2 regions of the Paenibacillus sp. J22P218 genome follow, and region 1 is predicted to be linked to the other one. Evidence: riboswitches for the same ligand, from Rfam matches in the RefSeq annotation. Region 1 holds a riboswitch; the other holds the start of a gene.
What was found. A riboswitch is a leader RNA that binds a small molecule or an ion and turns the genes downstream of it on or off. The one in region 1 is predicted to bind cobalamin.
Positions count from the first base shown of each region.

Region 2: it holds a riboswitch for cobalamin, as region 1 does, so the genes downstream of both, AC0YN0_RS28955 (S-layer homology domain-containing protein) here and AC0YN0_RS07375 (ABC transporter substrate-binding protein) in region 1, are expected to answer to the same signal.

Region 1 covers NZ_JBWDNL010000001.1:1,748,792-1,756,075, forward strand. The annotation lists gene AC0YN0_RS07360 (heavy metal translocating P-type ATPase) at 1-1,418, shown strand, start outside; gene AC0YN0_RS07365 (sulfite exporter TauE/SafE family protein) at 1,415-2,101, shown strand; gene AC0YN0_RS07370 (hypothetical protein) at 2,108-2,566, opposite strand; cobalamin riboswitch at 2,752-2,994, shown strand; gene AC0YN0_RS07375 (ABC transporter substrate-binding protein) at 3,408-4,400, shown strand; gene AC0YN0_RS07380 (FecCD family ABC transporter permease) at 4,404-5,441, shown strand; gene AC0YN0_RS07385 (ABC transporter ATP-binding protein) at 5,444-6,226, shown strand; gene cobT (nicotinate-nucleotide--dimethylbenzimidazole phosphoribosyltransferase) at 6,272-7,284, shown strand, end outside.
Region 2 covers NZ_JBWDNL010000009.1:92,711-99,994, forward strand. The annotation lists gene AC0YN0_RS28955 (S-layer homology domain-containing protein) at 1-4,873, opposite strand, end outside; cobalamin riboswitch at 5,037-5,236, opposite strand; gene AC0YN0_RS28960 (hypothetical protein) at 5,836-6,132, shown strand; gene tyrS (tyrosine--tRNA ligase) at 6,198-7,284, opposite strand, start outside.

The sequences.
Region 1 (7,284 bases):
CGGGTGACTCATCTGCCGATGAAGCGCTGTTGACAGGGGAGAGTACGCCCGTTGCGAAACGTGAGGGCGATTCCATCTGGGCAGGCACGCGCAATGTCGGCGGCCGGCTCCGCATATGGACGAAGGCTGCTGGCCATGATACGCTGCTGAGCCGAATCGGCGAGCTTGTCAGGCAAGCACAGCGGTCCAAATCGTCGATCCAACGCAATGTGGATGCGGCCGCGGGCTGGTTCGTACCGCTAATGCTGCTGCTAGCTGCACTTACCTTCATCCTATGGAGCGCTGTGCTTGATCCAGGCAATTGGAGCCGGGCGTTCGTCAGCTCCATCGCCGTTATGCTGGCTGCTTGTCCGTGTGCGCTCGGGCTGGCTGCTCCGATCTCGCTCGTGCTGGCCTCGGGCCGCCTGGCGAAGCAAGGCATCGTCGCGAAGGAAGCGGGAGCGCTGGAGCGTCTTGCGTTAATCGATACCGTCATATTCGACAAGACGGGCACATTGACCGAGGGCAAGCCGAGAGTAAGCGCGCTCCAACCGCTCAAGGGCAGCCGCTCTTCGGCGCTCCGTCTTGCAGCGGCAGCGGAATCGGCATCTTCGCATCCGCTTGCGGCTGCAATCCGTCAAGAAGCGGCGAAGACAGGTCTTGTCATACCTATGCCCGAGAGCCAAGTGTATACGCCCGGCGGCGGAGTTGTTGCCATGGTCAACAAGCAGCAGGTCGGCGTTGGCAATGCGGGCTTCGCTAAGTCGCGGGGCTGGCTGGTCAGCGAAGAGGGCGAGAAGTTCGCGAAGAGCAAGGAAGCTGCTGGGGAGACGGTACTGTTCATCGCTATTAATGATGAATGCGTAGCTATGATTGCCCTTATTGATTCGGTGAAATCCGACGCCAGATCGGTCGTCAGGGACTTACGATCGCTAGGCGTATCGATTCTGCTGGCGACAGGGGATCGGGAAGCGCCTGCCCGGGCTGCGGCAAAGGCAGCAGGGATTACGGAGGTGCACGCGTCCATGCTGCCCGAAGCAAAGCAGTCGCTTGTCGAGCGGTTGAAGGATCGGGGCAAGCGAGTCGCTATGGCCGGAGACGGCTGGAATGATGCGCCGGCGCTCGCATCCTCCGATGTCGGCATCGCGATGGGCAACGGGACGGATGCGGCGCTCGCAGCCGGACATCTGTCGCTGCTTAATTCGCGATTGCTCGCCATTCCTGGAGCCATTCGAATTAGCAGATTAACGCTTCGCAACGTGCGGCAAAATCTCGCTTTCGCCTTCCTCTATAACGGCATCATCATTCCGTTCGCGGCGCTCGGCATGCTTAAGCCTTGGATGGCCGGAACGGCGATGGCGCTGAGCTCCGTATCGGTCGTCGGCAACGCGCTTCGGCTAGGCGGCCAAATTAAGCGCGAGGAACGGAGACGTCGATGACGCTCACGTGGAATCTGATCGGCTTGATCGTGCTGACAGGCTTGTTCAGCGCACCGCATTGCATCGGCATGTGCGGAGGCATCGTGTCGACCGTATCGCTTCAATCGACAGTGTCAGCCCGCCGTTCAATGCTGCTGTACAATGCAGGTCGCATCACGTCTTATACGGTGCTTGGTGCTGTAATGGGCGCAGTCGGCTCATTCGTCGATCTCGCCGGCAAGCTTGCGGGCATTCAAGGCATTGCTTCAATCGTAGGCGGCTGCTTCGTATTATTATGGTTATGGCGCAGATTTCAACTGCCGCTTATGGGCAAGCTGTCTGCCTTGCTGCATAAGCGGTTGGTCGGCAGAACAGGGAAGTCACCTGCCAGCGAAACGACGCATTTGCTTGCGACGGGCATTGCTTTCGGCTTCCTGCCTTGCGGCTTGACCTATGCGATGCAGATGAACGCTGCGGCCAGCGGCTCGCCATTGGAAGGAGCGGCCATCATGGCTATCTTCGGACTATCTACGTTCCCGGCGCTAGCCGCCGCGGCTTCTATCGCTGCTTTCGCCGGCAGGCGCTGGAGAAGATTCATGCGCAAGGCAGGCGTAGTAACGGCAATTGCTGTAGGGCTATTGTCCATTATGCGGGGATTGGCCGTGAACGGCGTCATTCCGAGCATTTCGCCGTGGTTATGGTAACGATCATCAGTGGACGGCAGAGAGCCGCCTTGAAAGGATATAGCTGCCATCCGCCGTATCCAGCGTCAACGTTGCTTTCCACGTTCCAGCCATCAACGGCATGCCTTCGCCCTCGTAGACGCCGGGAGCGGTCTCGATTAACTTGAAGCTGTAATTGCCGCAGTTCATTCCGATCATATCTAACACGATGGATAACTCAGCGTAACGTAACGGCGCTCCCTCGGAATTTCTAAGACTGAGGCGAAAATCATTCAGATCGAGCACTTTGGCCGGATAGCGGCCGATCTCCCACGTCAATGAGCCTTCCTCGAAGTAATGCTCCGTGACGGCAGGTGGGGCAGCTTCCGTCGTTTGCAGCCACGCGAACGCAGCGATGATGATGACGGCAGCGGCAAGCAAGGCGAGCATCCACTTAAGAAGCGGCGTTCGTGCTTGGGTCGTTACTGTCGATTCGTCAGAGTTCATTATAAGCGCACCTTTCTGTATCTTTTTTTGTAGGCACGAAACCAATTAACAGCGTCTTTAGTTACCTATGCGGCGCAGTGGGATGAAAGAACGCCGGCGACGTTCAACAATAGTCTGACTTTGGCGATAGGGATAGACAAAAGATTGGAAGATGTGTATAGTTACATCTGACAATTTCATAGAAAATAACTAGGTGTCGAGACGGTCTATATGAGCAGCGCGAATGCTGCTTGAACAACCGCTCCGACTTAATAGGGAAGCCGGTGAGAATCCGGCGCGGACCCGCCACTGTAAGGAATGGCCGGAGAGCGCATGCTCTCGTTGCAAGGCCGATGCCGCGGCATATTGTCACTGAGCTTAGACGCTCGGGAAGACGCCGATTGGCATATATTCCAAGTCAGGAGACCTGCCTGCTTATTAACGCTGAATCCTACGAGGAACTAGGAGGTGTTGCACACGAATAATAGCTACTTGCCGCTTTGGAAGCGGAATTCGCGCAGCATTTCTGACAAGACGTCGGAAATGCTTTTTTTGATGTTTAAATCTTATCAAGCAGTGCCTTTTGATTGGATTTTATACAAGTAAAAGGCTTGTAACGCGTCCATATCTAAGTTTGATTGGATATTGTGCAGCCAAATGGACGGGGAAGCGCGACAAGGGGCCAAAATGCCGATTTTGACTGTATGTTTTCCAATCAAGCGTCACGTAAAGGTCGATTGGTCCCGATTAGGCTGTATGAAATGCAGGCTAAAAGTAACATCATGTTTTATTCGAACGTAACAGCTATAACGAGTAAGGCCGATTTGCTAGATAAATAGAACGTATAGGAGTGTGCTAATTAATGAATAAGATGAACAAAGCTTGGATTGGGCTGCTGCTGGCGATGATGCTCGTCATCATGACGGCTTGCGGAGCGAACGCCAATAATGAGGGGCAAGCATCGAATCAACCATCGAATGCGGCTACGGAAGCGCCGACGAACGCGCCTGACAACGAACAGGAAAGCGCAGCAACTACGGAATATCCGCTTACGGTGAAGGACGATACGGGAACGGAAATTACATTCGCGCAAGCACCTGCGAAGATCGTTTCGCTGGCGCCAAGCGAGACGGAAACGATCTATGCGATCGGATCCGGAGAGCAGGTCGTTGGAGTGGACAGCTATAGCAACTATCCGGAAGCGGCAGTAGCTAAGCAGCTGGTAGGCGATATGACGACGAATATTGAGGTAGTTACGGGGCTTAATCCGGATCTGGTCATTGCTTCTTCCTCGATGAACGTGGATGCGATTAAGCAGCTTCGCGAGCTTAATATCCCTGTATATGCAACGGATCCGCTAACTTATGATGCAGTAGTTGCCAAAATCGATACTTTAGGTAAAATTATGAATAGACAAGCGGAAGCTGCCGCAGTTGCTGACCATATGATTCAAGTGAAGCAGCAGGTAACGGACGCAGTGAAAGACGCGGAGAAGAAAAATGTATATTTGGAGTTCTCGCCCGGCTGGACGGTAGGCTCTGGCACTTTCCTCGATGAGCTGCTGACGCTAGCTGGCGGAACGAATGTGGCAGCCGGAAGTCAAGGGTGGTTCGAGGTGAACGCGGAAGAGGTCGTTGCCAAAAATCCGCAACTGATTGTGTACCCAGCATGGAAGGAGGAGCCGAATCCGATTGTAGCCGGTATTGAGAGCCGTCCTGGTTGGGACGTTATCGATGCAGTGAAGAACAAGCAAATGTTCGCCGTGACGGAAGACCCGCTCGTACGTGTAGGGCCGCGTCTCGCCGATGGATTGCTTGAGCTTGCGAAGGTTATTCACCCGGATCTCGTCAAATAAGCAATGAAACATAAAGGTATCATTTATGGAGGAGCAGCTTTGCTCCTTCTTGCCGTTTCTATGATCATAAGTCTTTCTATCGGTACGTCGGGTCTTACGGTAAGCAAGGTATGGGGCATTCTTATTCATGAGCTTCCGTGGGTGAAAGGGGGCGAAGACCTCTATACCAAAGGCGAAATAGCCATTGTTACGCAGGTAAGGCTGTCCCGCGTGCTGCTTGCCGTCCTCGTCGGCGCCTGCCTAGCTCTTGCCGGCACAGGCTTCCAAGGCGTGCTGCGCAATCCGCTTGCCGATCCGTATACGTTAGGCGTCGCCTCAGGGAGCTCGGTAGGCGCTGCCTTTATTATTTTGTTCGGACTCCAGATGGCTTTAGGCATGTGGACGATTCCACTTGTCGCCTTTCTGACGGGAAGCATCACGTTGTTTGGCGTATTCTGGCTGTCGCGAAGCAAAGGGGCGATGCATATTGAAACGCTTATTTTATCCGGTGTCATCATTCAAGCCTTTTTAGGCGCTTTCGTATCGTTCATGGTGTCGCTGTCTGAAGGCGTCGTCAATCAAATTCTGTTCTGGCTCATGGGTTCGCTTGCGATGCGCAACTGGGACAACGTATATATGCTCATTCCGTTTCTTGTCATCGGATTCCCTATTATTCTCATCTATAGCCAATCGCTCAATTTATTCGTTCTAGGCGAACGCCACGCCGCCCATGCCGGCGTTCGCGTGGAGCGAACGAAGCTGATCGTGCTGATCGCATCTACGCTGCTTACGGCAGCTGCCGTATCCGTATCAGGCGTTATCGGCTTCGTCGGCCTCGTAGTACCCCACTTGATCCGCTTGCTCGTGGGGCCGGATTATAGACTGATTACGCCGCTTTCGGCTATTGGAGGCGGCATATTCGTCTTGTGGGCGGATACGCTCGCGCGCAATGCGCTTAGCCCGCGGGAAATTCCGCTAGGCGTCGTGACGGCGCTGATCGGCGCGCCGTTCTTTGCCTATCTGCTCCATCGGCGCAAGATGAATGGAGGCGGTCAGCTATAGCTATCATGGAGGCAAAAGGAATTGTACAGACGATTCAAGGCCGAACGGTGCTTCATGAGCTCGACTGTTCATTCGCGGAAGGCAAGATCTATGGCATTATAGGGCCTAACGGGGTCGGCAAGTCAACGCTTCTTCATCTGCTGTCAGGCGTTGATAAGGCAGCGAAAGGCGAAGTGCTGCTGGCAGGCGAGCCAATCGTATCGTTGCCGCGCAAAACATTGGCGCGCAAGATGGCCGTATTGCAGCAGGGCGGATTGCCCCCGGTCGGGTTTACGGTACGTGAGGTCGTTGGCATGGGGCGTTATCCGTATCAAAGCTGGCTTGGCAATGAAGAGAGTGATCCGGCGGAAATCATCGATGAGGCGCTCGAGGCTATGGGTCTGGCTGGACTGCAGGAACGCAGGATGGATCAACTAAGCGGCGGAGAACGGCAGCGCGTTGCGCTTGCGAAGCTGATGGTGCAAGAACCGTCGATCATATTGCTTGATGAGCCGACAACGTATTTGGATATCGGGTACCAAGTGCAATTGCTCGATACCGTGAGGTCTTGGCAGAGGGAGCGGGGATTAACCGTTATTGCAGTATTGCATGATCTTAACTTGGCTTCGTTGTATTGCGATGAGCTCGTCGTCCTGCATGAAGGGAAGATTGCTGCCGTCGGAACGCCTAAGGAAGTGCTGACAACGTCGTTAATTGAAAAGGTATATGAAACAACAACAGCTATCGTGCCGCATCCGGTAACGGGCATGCCGCAAATTATGCTGCAGCCTAGCGCATCGGTCTAACGGATATATTCGGATTTCGGAAGCAAAGAGGGGAGCAAGAACATGATGAACAAATGGCAGGAAACGCTGGAATCAGCGGTCTCCCGCATACGGGACTTCGATCATATAGCTGCTGAGCAGGCACAGCAGCATTCGGACAGCTTGACGAAACCTCCCGGCAGTCTCGGCAAGCTGGAGGCCATTGCTTGTCAGCTTGCCGGCATATCGGGTCAGCTATGGCCGGATATGACCCGCAAGACGGTCATTGTTATGGCGGGCGATCATGGTGTATGCGAGGAAGGGGTCAGCGCATTTCCTCCTGCAGTGACGCCGCAGATGGTGCTCAACTTTCTGAATGGCGGCGCTGCCGTTAATGTGCTCGCGCGGCAAGCCGGCGCGGATGTGATCTGCGTTGATATAGGCGTCAACGCCGATCTGGACCATCCGAAGCTCGTTAGCCGCAAAGTCGTTCACGGAACGGCTAATATGGCGAAGGGGCCGGCAATGACGAGAGAGCAAGCGCTCCAAGCGATAGCGGCAGGCATCGAGCTCGTCGATGAGCAGGCAGCGGCAGGTGTTCGGGTGTTCGCAACGGGCGAGATGGGCATCGGCAATACGACGGCTAGCTCGGCAATCGCGAGTGTGCTGACGGGTCTTCCGCCGGAGCAGTCTGTAGGAAGGGGAACAGGCATTAACGATGAGGCGAGAGCACGCAAGATTGAGGTTGTAAAACGTTCGATCGCGGTTAATAACCCCGATCCTTCCGACCCGATTGATGTGCTTGCCAAAGTCGGAGGCGCTGAGATTGCCGGCTTGGTTGGCGTAATTATCGGAGCTGCGGCTAACGGCTGTCCTGTCGTGATAGACGGCTTCATCTCATCTGCAGCTGCGCTTATAGCTTCACGGATCACGGAACAGACGAAGCCGTATATGCTTGCGTCGCATCTTTCCCACGAGCAAGGACATTTAAAGCTGTTGGCAGCTATTGGTTTGTCGCCGATGATTCAGCTGGAGATGCGTCTTGGCGAGGGAACCGGCGCCGTATTAAGCTTTCATTTCATAGACGCTGCGCTGAAGCT
Region 2 (7,284 bases), on a different contig from region 1:
CAGCCTCATTGATAACCTGCTTGACTGCTTGATCCTGCCCAGCTTCAGGCTGTTCTGCCTGCTTACCGGTAAGAGCATAAGCCCTCATTGCAACGACTGCTGCCATTTCTCTCGTAACGTCAGCTTTCGGCTGGAACTGGTTGCCGTAACCGAGCATCAATTCCAATGCGACAATCGTTTGTACGTCTTTGTTGGCCCAGTTCGATACTGAGCTCAAATCTTTGATCGGCGTTGCAGGGGTTGCTGCTTGCAAACCGAGCGCTCGAACAATTGTAGCCGCCATCTGTTCGCGCGTAATGCTCTTGCTCGGATCAAACTTATTATCGTAGCCCGATACGAAGCCTGCCTTATATGCCGCATTGACGTACGGATAGAACCAATTATCCTTGGCAACGTCCGTAAAGGCGATCACATTGTCAATATCCGTCTTCAATCCAAGCACAGATACCAACAGCTTCGTGAACTCCGCTCTTGTTATCGTCGATTTCGGATTGAACTTTCCGTTGCTGCCTTGAACGAACCCTTTCCCGGTCGCATCGGTAATGGCTTGATAAGCCCATGCCGAGATTGATGAGCTATCGGAATACAACTTCGCGATGTCGATCGCTTGCTTCGTATACGCCACGAATGCCGCGCCGATATTCGATTTAATAACAAGATCATTGCCGTTCACGTATGCATAGATTTTTTTCTCGTTGTCTTTCGTTTCCAGTGCACCTTGCTCATCCGTATCGTAAACCTTTATTTCCGTAAACTTGTTTTTCTCGTAGTACCCCGGAACTTGGCCTGCCGCGTCTTTCAGTGAGATTGTCACCGGCGTATCGAATTTCACAGGTTCCTTGTCATTGCCGAGTACGAAAGCGTAATTCACATTTTTAAGAGAAGCTGTGCTGCCGGCAAGAGCTGACTTAATCAGATGTTCAAGCTCGGAAATCGTAATGCTCGGCGCAGACAAAAGCTCGATCGTTTGCGGGCCGGACACTAGCTTTGTGCGCTTCGCGATCGCCGCGGTTATATTTCCCTTAACGGCTGTTATATGCGGAATACCGTCCGCAACATCCGCCAGCTGCAGTTGCAGCTTCAAGTTCGTAGTAGGAATTTGAACCGTAATGTTGTCGGTATTGTTATGTTCTTTCGATAATTTAATAAAATAGTTTTTCTGAACATCGTTTGGTACTTGAACGACCGGGTTAGATTCGTTAGGATTGACGATCAGTTCCGACGATTTTCCGTCCGATGGGAGCTCCGAGAAACATTGGCTCGGATCGTATATGTCCAAGTCTTCACCCAAATTTGTCGTATAGCGCCATTGAATAACGTCTCCGTCTTCAAGCTCATACAAGCTTGCGCCGTAATTTGGATAAATGCCATTCACGTTGTACATCCAACCGCTATACTGGCCGTGATCGAACTCACCGTCTCCGGCGATCGATTCTACGTAGACGCTGTTGTATTCCTCGCTCCATGAATATTGCATGTTAATATTTTTGCTGCCAAGCACACGCTTGAGCACCGTCCATACCGTATCCCCGGACTGCAGCTCAACTTTAGTGGGGCTCAATACAAAACATTTATTAATCGTCATCTTGTCGACCGACAACGTCGCATACGTTTTCGGCTGAGGCTCCGTGCCGCCGCCCGGTGCTTCGACCTCAGAAGACGAATAAGCGACATAGTCCGTAAAATGATTTGTTTTGACGATGAGATCGGATCCGCTGTCATACGCATATTCGTTCTTGCCGCTTGCTTTGCCCGCCGCATCGTTGGCAAACTTCCCGATTGGATAGGCGGTGCCCCCCTCGATGTAAGCAGCATCCTTGCCCGCTTTTCCTGCGAACGTCAGCGTTACGTAATCGCTGAACTCCACTCTTCCGCTGCCGCCCATGGAGAACGCTTGTACGAGCGCATCCAGGCTGCGATTATCCGGAAGGCTGTCGCTAATCTGAGCGATCAACGCAGGATCCGTCACCGATTTCGACGTCAGCAGCTCGATTGCCGAAGCATCGCCGCTCACAACCTGCGTACCGCTTGGAATGAAAGCAGCAGCTCCACCCTTAACGGCTTTGATTTCCGGCAGGTTCACTGCGCCCGAAAGATCGACGGATACTTTCGACGCCTTGCCCTCCGGAATCGTAATCGTCACTTCTTTGCCGCTGTCGCTGGCCGTGATCGGTACAGTGTACTCCTTGTTGTCCTGCGGCACGATAACTTCCGGCTTATCGCCCTCAGGCAGCGGCAGCTCGCCGTTCTCCTGAGGAATTTCCGGCAATTGGAGCTCAACGTCCGTCATGTCATAGAGACGGTTCATTCCTTTCAGGAATCTGTCATACGCAACAAGCGCGTACGTGCCTTGATCGGTAGCCATCGCATTGGCATCGCTCTCCATTTGCACGTGCTTGAATCCACCGCCGGCGACGGCGAAGTCAAGCAAAGCATTCAAAGCCGATTTGCCGTTTTTAATGAATCTGGAATCGGTATGCGGGTCAATGCCCAGTCCCGTTAGAGCGACAATGACTTGCGCGGTGCTTTCGCTGTTTGCACCCCAATTATCAAAGCCTCCATCGCTCATTTGCGCATTGGATAACCAAACAACGGCTCTGTCCACTGCGGCTTTGACGTCGCTTCTGGCTGCATAATAAGGCGTTAATGCTTGTATGGCCATAGAAGTCATGTCGGGATCCGCCACATCTCCGTAGAAAGTCCATCCTCCCGCATTCTCCGTGCCTTTGTTAATTTCTTTGTCCAATATAGATAGAATTAATTTTTCTTTATCCGTCTGCATCTTCCCGGGGGCTGCTTCTGGAATCTCATAATCGTAGGCATCGAAAGCAAGCAAAGCGAATACCGGACCGTTAAGCCCTTGCCCGCTTACGAAATCGTAGTCCGCCAAGCCTTCCTTCAGGTCGATTCCGCCGATATTCGAAACGTCCATCCCGATGGAAGCAAGTCCGATCATCGTTCTGGAGTAGTCAGTGCTCGACCACAACGCGCCGTAATCCTCGATTTCCTTTTTAATTGCGGCATTCGCATTATTGTAATACGTCTCGTAATACCCTTTAGGCACGTCGTGCCCCGCCCGCGCAAGCGTGAAAATGGTCCATTCTCCGCCAAGCGTACCCCATGTCGGGTTATTCACCGTAGCAAGCAGATAGGCTAAGCTTTTCTTTAAATGATTTTGAGCTGTCTGAACGGCTCCAGGCTTATAAGTAAATGTAAAAGTGCTCTCCGCTATATTGCCCGCCGCATCCTCGGCTGTTACGACAATCGTGTTCGCTCCCTCGCGAAGCGTCGCCTCGTACTTGCCGTTTTTGCCGCTAACGATAGTATCGTTCAGCTTTACTACCGGAACGATTCCCTTGGTTCGATTATCCGTAACGGATACATCAAATTCAAGATGTTCCAAATCGACTTCCTGACCATTAACGATTCCCTGAACCGAGATGATCGGCTGTTTCGTATCCGGCGTCAAAATCTCTACGTCGGTCATATCATACAAATACGTCAATCCGTTAATGTATCGACTGTAGGCAACAAGCGCGTATGTGCCTTGGTCGGTTGCCATGCCGTCCACTTTCCCCGTCTTGACATGCTTGAAGCCGCCTTCGGGCACTGCGAAAGCCAATAGCGCGTCCAATGCCGAGATGCCGTTTTTAATAAAACGCTCATCCGTGTGGGCATCTACCCCAAAGCCGGATAAAGAAGTAATAACTTGTGCGATGCTTTCGCTACTCGAGGATCCCCAGCTCGTATAGCCTCCATCCGCGCTTTGTGCTTTGGATAACCACGCAATCGCTCGATCCGCAGCTCCCTTTACATTCGTGTTCGTCTCGTAATAAGGAACCAGTGCTTGCAGCGCCATGGCTGTCATATCCACATCGGCTGCGCTCGTTCCTAGTGCCCAACCGCCTGCTTGATCAGTACCTTTCTTTATTTCCTTATCGAGCAAAAATTGAACGAGATTTTCCCTTGTCGTTTGCGTCTTTCCCACAGGAGCGTCAGGAATTTCATAGTCATGACTGTCCAGCGCAATCAACGCGAATATCGGACCGTTATTGCCTTGCTTCTTGACATAATCGAAGTCTGCTAACGCGCTTCTCAAGTCAAAGCCGGCAACATCCGTTATATCCCGGCCAACGGATGTAAGGCCAAGAATGACGCGGGAATGCTCCGTGCTTTTCGTCTTGTCGAGCACGCCCGAGTTAGCCGTCATTAGCTCGGTGACTTTATTGGCTACATTATTATAGTAGAGATCGTAATATCCGTTTTGTACGTCATATTGTCCCCGCGCAAGCGAGAGGATGGACCAATCCCCGCTCCCCGTTCCGAATACGGGATTCGTGACGGTTTTTTGGATATATGCAAGGTTTGCATGGATTTGTTGCTCCAGCAGGGCGTCGAACGTTTGCTTGTAAGTAACAACAAAGGTTTGCTCTGCTTTGTTGCCGGCCTCATCCTCCGCCGTTATCGCAATCGTGTTGTTGCCAGCGATTAGCGTCGCCGTATATTGTCCATCCGTTCCCGTAATGACCGTCCCATTCAGCTTCACTTGAGGAGTGATCGCTTCCGATACGTTGTCCGTTACCGTAACGGCGAAATCTAATTCGCTTTTGGTTAAGATGGCGTTGTTTTCTATGCCTGCAACTTCGATAATGGGTAGCTCCGTATCTTCCTCATCGGCGCTCAATGCTTCGCTGAGATCGGCAAGTGCTTCATCGACGCTATCTTGGGAGCTAACCATGCTTTCAAGCGCGTCGTAAGCAGCCGGATCAGATTCATCCTCTGCCGCGAGCGCAATGCTGGCTCCGTTCGTGAACACAACAGAGAATAGGATGCTTGCGATAAGCAGCCACGCTAAATACTTGTTCCTGATCATCTTTTCATTACTTCCTTTCCAGTCCTTCGATTTCTACTAAATCTTGTCTACCATACTTTCAGCGCGCACAAAAAAAACCTTCCGCCGCAATCGGCAAAAGGTTTAATAGCGCACACAGCAAAAAGCCCGCACTAAAAAACATCCTCCTATCGCTCGTAGAATGAATGGCATATCGAAACAGGCAGGTATTCTGGCTCAAGCGTCATCGCCCTTGCATCCTTCCCGGTTTCCCAGTGGCATCTTGCAAGAACTCTTCTTATACAGCGGCGGGACCGCGCGAGATTTGCACTCGCTTCCCTTTTAACCAATCGACAACTCGACGAATCGAGACTGATTATTGGCACCTGTATCTACTATGAAATTATGTTGCTTATCATATCCGATTAATCGGCATTTGTCATGCTTTTGTTTTAAATTCATGCGTGTATGAGCTCACCGCCGGGTATATGGCTCATTAGGTGCATTTCGTCGAACTAATCTCCGTTGCCTCACGGTTGTGAGCTCGATAGTTGCCTTTCATCGAACTAATTCGGCCGATTCGCCACTACCTTACCAAACTATCCCCTTTAGTTGCCTGATATCGAACTAAACAGGTGGCTCGCTTGGTACAAGGCTAATTAGTTGCCTAGAATGACACTATAGCAGATGAGCTGGCTTTTGGAGCGTACCCGCTTCATGCCGTGTAGGAGCTTACCTGCCATTTCAATTTATCCAAGCACCATATAGCATCACAAGTCATCCACAAAACTTAGCGCTCCAAGCCAATCCGCAAAAATGCTCTAAGTCACATCAAGTTCACAGCCATTTAGAACCAAAAAGTTTTTTGCGCCAATTGGTAAGTTGCACATATTTGTTCACGGTTGTCCAAAGTTGTTCAGGTCAAGTGCGCCCTTTTCTTCAGGAGGTGGAGATTTATATGATAAGATAGAATTTGCCACACACTACGATTACGAGGTGCCCATATGTCCATTAGCTTCACTTCTTCAATTATTAGCCGCCTAAAAAGAGAAATTGCCGATACGCAGAATCAGCTTGCGCACGATAAAACGAAACTTACAAAAGTGAGCGCGAAAATAAAACAGCTGCAAAAGGACAGTAAGCTGAGTTCTTCGCCAAGTGACCTAAGCAGCAAAATGACCCAGCTTACGAAGCTGAAGGATGAAGCCGCGAAGCTTGAAGCTTCGCAAGCAGACTTAACGAAACAACTAACTGCGAAAAACGCCGAGCTTAGGCAGCAGCTCAATAAGTCAAAGCCATAATAAGATAAAAAGAGCTTCCGAAGCACATGACATCATGTCCTCGGAAGCTTTTTTCAAAAAGTATTTTAAGTTAATTTAACAAGGCTGTAGTTTTTCTTGCCTTTGCGGATAATGATGAATTTACCGCCGATTGCATGCTCGGACGAAACCGCGAACTCTAGGTCGGTGATCTTCTCGCCGTTCATCGAGATGGCGCCGTTCGATACGTCTTCGCGCGATTGTCGCTTCGAAGGCTCGATACCAATCTCTACAAGCCACTCCACGATGTTTTTCGCTTCGCCTTCGCCGCTCGCCTCGTACGTAGGCATTTCTTTGAAGCCTTGCTCGATCTCGTCTGCCGTAAGCGAACGAATATCGCCGCTGAACAACGCAGCCGTAATACGCTTTGCTTGATCCAACAATTCGTCGCCATGTACGAAGCGAGTCATCTCTTCCGCAAGCGCCTTCTGCGCTTCACGTTTATGCGGTTCGGTCTGCACCTTTTCCTCCAACGCTTCAATTTCCGCTTTGCTGAGGAACGTGAAGTACTTCAAGTATTTCACAACATCGCGGTCATCGGTATTCGCCCAGAACTGGTAGAACTCGTAAGGTGTCGTCTTGTTCGGGTCAAGCCATATGGCTCCGCCGGCCGTCTTGCCGAACTTCGTGCCGTCCGCCTTAAGCATAAGCGGAATCGTAAGACCGAACGCCTTCGCCTCCGAGCCTTCCTTCTTGCGGATCAGATCAAGACCGCTCGTAATATTGCCCCATTGATCAGAGCCTCCGATTTGCAGCTGCACATCCTCGTGTTGGTACAGGTGCAAGTAATCGAGCGATTGAAGAATTTGGTACGAGAATTCGGTGAACGAGATACCGCTATCCAGCCTGCTCGCTACGACATCCTTCGCCAGCATCGTGTTAAGGTTGAAGTTTTTACCGTAGTCACGAAGGAAGTCGATAATATTGATTTTGTGCGTCCAATCGTAGTTGTTCACCATGCGAATCTCGTTGTCGCCGTCCGTGATGAACAGCTTACGCAGTTGAGCACTTAGCGCATTCACATTGTCCTGAACCTGCTCAAGCGTTTGCAACGAGCGCTCCGCCGAACGTCCGCTCGGATCGCCAATCGTACCTGTCGCTCCGCCGATCAGAATAACCGGACGATGACCGGCT